DNA from 2 places in the Pseudarthrobacter sp. efr-133-R2A-89 genome. Region 2 is predicted to be linked to the other one. Evidence: predicted binding sites of a transcription regulator. Region 2 holds the regulator's gene; the other holds the start of a gene.

Region 1 (2,458 bases), on a different contig from region 2:
CGTCTGGCCCACCACGATGCCGGAGAGCTCGTGGTCCACCAGGACCGACCGGTTGCCCGAATGCCAGTCCAGGGCTATCAGCCCGTGCTCCCCGATGGCCTGCCGCGAGGCCAGTTCGGTGAGGTATTCGTGGATCCCCAGACCGGCAGCTTCGGCCGCCTGGTGGTATTCGGGCGGGACTCCGTATTTCGTGAACCAGCCGAAGATGTCTCCCACGCCCGACTGGCCCGCCTCGTAGCCCCACAGGCCGGGAACGATGCCGCCGTCAACGGCCCCGCACATTCCCGGTACTTCACGCAGTTCCGTGCCGTTCATGACGTGGCAGGTGGAGGTGCCCATGATGGCCACCAGCTGGCCGGGTTCCACCGCCTTCGCTGCCGGGGCAGTCACATGGGCGTCAACGTTTCCCACCGCCACGGCGATGCCCTCCGGCAACCCGGTCCAGGCTGCGGCCTCCGCGGTCAGTGTGCCGGCGGCGTCACCCAGCCGACCGATGGTGTGCTCGAGTTTGGAGCTGACGAAGTCCTTGAACTCCGGGTTCAAGGCAGCCAGGAAATCCTCCGAGGGGTAGCGCCCGTCCTGGTAGATGCCCTTGTAGCCGGCCGTGCAGGCATTGCGGACATACCTGCCGCACAGCTGCCAGACGATCCAGTCCGCCGCCTCCACCCAGCGGTCCATTGCGGCGTAGGCCTCGGGGTCCTCTTCCAGAAGCTGCAGCCCCTTGGCGAATTCCCACTCCGAGGAAATCAGCCCCCCATACCTGGGAAGCCAGTCCTCGCCCCGTTCGGCGGCGAGCCGGTTGATCCGGTCGGCCTGCCCCTGCGCCGCGTGGTGGCGCCACAGCTTCACGTACGCGTGCGGCCGGTTGGCATAGCCCGGCAGTTCGTTCAGCGGGGTGCCGTCGGCCATGACAGGCACCATGGTGCAGGCGGTGAAGTCCGTGGCAATACCGACGACGGCCGCCGGGTCGATCCCGGCGTCAGCCACCGCTGCCGGGACGGCAGTGCGAAGCACCTCCCGGTAGTCGTTGGGCACCTGGAGCGCCCACTCCCCGGGAAGCCGCGCGCCGTCGTCGCCCGCTGTGTCACGTGGCAGGACGTCGGTGACCACGGCGTGCGGATACGCATGGACCGCGCTGCCGAGCTCCTTCCCGTCGCGGACACGCACCACCACGGCACGGCCGGAAAGTGTTCCGTAATCCACGCCGACGACGCAGTGGTCAGGGTTGGAACTGAAGGATGTATCTGGCATTCGGTTGCCTCCGCCCGGGAGGCAGGGGCCTCATTGCCGGGGTTGTCTAGGGGTCACGGTCGAGCTAAGCGCTGCAGCAAGTGTGAACGCTAACAAAGCAGAAGTCAATGAAATTGAAGCAGGTTCATGCACTTGATAGCTGCCTCTTGTTAGCGTTCACAAATCAGTCTATATTGAACCGACACATCAACAATGTGGCCAGGACCAGGGAGCATCGCTGCTGCCTCGTCCAATAACACTTCGCGGCAGTGCTGCCGCGGAAGGAGAAAATGGTGAGAATCAAAAAAATCGTGGGCGCGGTGGCCCTTGTCCTCGCGCTGACGGTGGGCGCCACCGGTTGCGGCTCACGTGGCGCGGCAACCGAATCCAGCAGCGCGGCGAAGCCCGCCGACTCGCTGGTTGGGATCTCAATGCCCACACAGACATCCGAGCGCTGGATTGCCGACGGCGCCAACGTCGAGAAGTCGCTCAAGGACCTCGGCTACAAGACAGACCTCCAGTTCGCCAATGACGACATCCCCACCCAGGTCTCGCAGATCGAAAACATGCTGACCAAGGGCGCCAAAGCGCTGATCATCGCCGCCATCGATGGCACCACCCTGACCGATGTCCTGGCCAAGGCCAAGGAGCAGAACGTCAAAGTGATCGCGTACGACCGCCTCATCAACGGCACCCCGAACGTGGACTACTACACCACGTTCGACAACTACACGGTCGGCGTCCAGCAGGCCACCTCGCTGCTGACCGGCCTGGGCCTCCTTGACGCCAGTGGCAAGAAAGTGGACGGCAAGGGTCCGTTCAACGTCGAACTCTTCGCCGGAAGCCCTGACGACAACAACGCCAACTTCTTCTGGACCGGCGCCATGGACACCCTCAAGCCGTACATGGATGCCGGCACCCTGAAGGTCCCCAGCGGCCAGACCAAGTTCGAGCAGGCCGCGATCCTTCGCTGGCAGGCACCCGTGGCGCAGAAGCGCATGGAGGATATCATCACGTCCGCCTACAGCTCAGGCACCAAGCTGAACGGCGTCCTGTCCCCCTATGACGGACTGTCCATCGGCATCATCTCGGCCCTCACCAGCACCGGCGGCTACGCCAAGGGAACCCTGCCGGTGGTCACCGGCCAGGATGCCGAGAAGGGCTCCGTGAAGTCGATCATTGCCGGCGAGCAGTACTCCACCATCTTCAAGGACACCCGGCAGCTCGG
Region 2 (2,458 bases):
CGGTTCGCAGCCGCCGGCTGCACCGCAGTACGGGCAAAACGCTCCGCAGTATGGCCAGAACCCGCCGCAGGCTCCGGGCTACGGACAGCAGCAGCCCTATGGACAGCAGCCGTACGGCCAGTCCCCCTACGGCCAGTACCCATCGGAGCAGCCGCAGCCGGCGGCAAGCACCGGCATCCCGCAACTGGTCAACATTTCCTTTTGGATGCTGATCGCAGCCGCCGTGATCTTCGTCATCTCCCTGCTCACCGGGCTGACCCAACTGGATGATCCCGCATTCCGGCAGGCCTTTGACCAGCAGGTCAAGGCCAGCAACGCCGGCGTCACGTACGACGATATCAAGGGCGTCATCGCCGGAACCCTGGTGGTCTTCGCCATCATCGGTGCCGGGCTGTACCTGCTGGTGGCCTTCTTCGTCCGCAAGGGCAAGAACTGGGCACGCATCCTGGGGACCGTCCTGGCAGCCCTGTCGGTGCTGGGCCTCTTCGGGGTTCCGTCGTTCGCCACGGTCGGCACCGTCCTGGGCATCGCGGCCATTGTGCTGCTGTACCTTCCGGCGGCCGCCCCCTACTTCCGGAAGCAGCAGTTCGGCAACCCGTATGCCGGCGGCTTCGGAAACCCCTACGGCCGGTAGCAGCCTGCCACACCACGGAAAACGGCCCGGGATGCTTCGCAGCGTCCCGGGCCGTTTTTCCTTAACCGGTGGTCCTTACGCGGTCTGGCCCGGCGCCTGTGCCCGCTGGGCATGGTAGGCCAGGATCTGCAGCTCGGTGGCCATGTCCACCTTGCGGAGGTTCACGCCTTCCGGGACCTGCAGCATCACGGGCGCGAAGCTCAGGACGCTGTGCACGCCTGCGGCCACCACGCGGTCGCAGATGCCTTGGGCCACAGCCGCCGGGAGCGCCAGCACCACCATGTTGGCTCCGGTGCGGTGCAGGACGGTTTCAAGGTCTGCCACGTCGCTGACCCGCAGCCAGCCCACCTCGTTGCCCACCACCATCTGGTCCGCGTCGAAGATCGCCACGACGTCGAACCCGCGGGATTCGAAGCCGCCGTACCGGGCCAGGGCCTTGCCCAGGTTTCCGGCGCCGACGATCGCGACTTTCCAGTCATGCGTGAGGCCGAGGGCCGCTGCGATGTGGCGGCTGAGGTACTGCACCTCATAGCCCACTCCCCTGGTGCCGTACGACCCTACATGGGACAGGTCCTTGCGCAGCGTCGAGGAACTGACGCCGGAGGCCTCCGCCAATGACTCGGACGAGACCCGCTCCACCCCCTCGGCCAGCAAGGTATTCAAGGCGCGGAGGTACAGGGTCAGCCGGGCCACCGCCGCGGGCGGGATCTGCTTGGCCGGCGTACCGGTGGTGCCCGGAAGGTCCGGGACAGGCTGGGACGTTGATTCCAAGGACGTCATTGGCCTCCCCCTACCGGGCCATGGCGCGCTGCAGCACGCGTTCCAGCCGGGCTTCGTCAATTTTCCAAAAGTCGCGCTGGACCCCGTCCACCAGGACTACCGGGATTTCCTCGGCATAGCGTTCGCGCAGCTCGGGCTGGTGATCCACCGACTCTTCCGCCCAGGTCAGTCCCAACGAGGCAGTAACCCGGCCGACGGCGTCGCGCGCCTCTTCGCAAAGGTGGCAGTCAGCTTTGGTGACCAGGACGACGCGGGGGGTAGCCATGGCTTAACGGTATCGCCGTTCGCGGCATGCGGGCGACGCCGACGGCGGCTGCCCGGCCTATTGACTAGACTCGAGTCCATGCCCGAGGAGAAATACGTCGCCGTAGTCACGCGGCCCGTCACTGCGCCGCAGCCCGGCGAAGCGGCGTTTTTCGACGTGGACAACACCTTGATGCGCGGCGCCAGCCTCTTCCATGTGGCCCGGAAAATGCACCAGCGCGGGGCGTTCACCCTGAGGCAGGCGGCTGGTATGGCCTGGAAACAGTTCAAGTTTGTGGCCCGCGGTGAAAACATGGATGATGTCCACGCCGTCCGGGACTCGGCACTGACCCTGGCTGTGGGCATCAGCGTTGACGATATCCGGGCGTTGGGCGAAGAGGTCTATGACGAAATGATCGCCTCCCGGATCTGGCCGGGCGCCAAGGCGCTGGCCGAGCAGCACCTGCGCGTGGGCCGCCGGGTGTGGCTGGTCACGGCCACTCCCATCGAAGTTGCCACGGTCATTTCCACCCGCCTGGGCCTCACCGGCGCCCTCGGCACGGTCGGGGAAGTCTCCGACGGCATGTACACCGGCCGCCTGGTGGGCGACATCCTGCATGGCTCGGCCAAGGCCGTGGCGGTCCAGGCCCTCGCCGACGAGGAAGACCTGGACCTGAAGCGCTGCTGGGCGTACAGCGACTCCTACAACGACGTTCCGCTGCTTTCACTGGTAGGCCACCCGGTGGCCATCAACCCCGATGCCAGGCTCCGCCGGCACGCCCGCGACCGCAACTGGCCGGT

The links. Region 2 encodes Rex, which represses fermentation and respiration genes when NADH is low (regulators of the CRP and FNR family bind a similar motif). Its sites were predicted from a motif close to CTTGTGAANNNNTTCACAAG; they were not measured.
Region 1: a site for Rex is predicted at 1,395-1,414, ahead of araB (ribulokinase). Genes of this name have one in related genera too.

Annotation. Positions count from the first base shown of each region.
Region 1 covers NZ_JARVSE010000013.1:18,762-21,219, reverse strand. The annotation lists gene araB (ribulokinase) at 1-1,251, opposite strand, end outside; gene chvE (multiple monosaccharide ABC transporter substrate-binding protein) at 1,521-2,458, shown strand, end outside.
Region 2 covers NZ_JARVSE010000003.1:114,849-117,306, reverse strand. The annotation lists gene QRM95_RS06730 (hypothetical protein) at 1-634, shown strand, start outside; gene QRM95_RS06725 (redox-sensing transcriptional repressor Rex) at 710-1,414, opposite strand; gene QRM95_RS06720 (glutaredoxin family protein) at 1,425-1,679, opposite strand; gene QRM95_RS06715 (HAD family hydrolase) at 1,758-2,458, shown strand, end outside.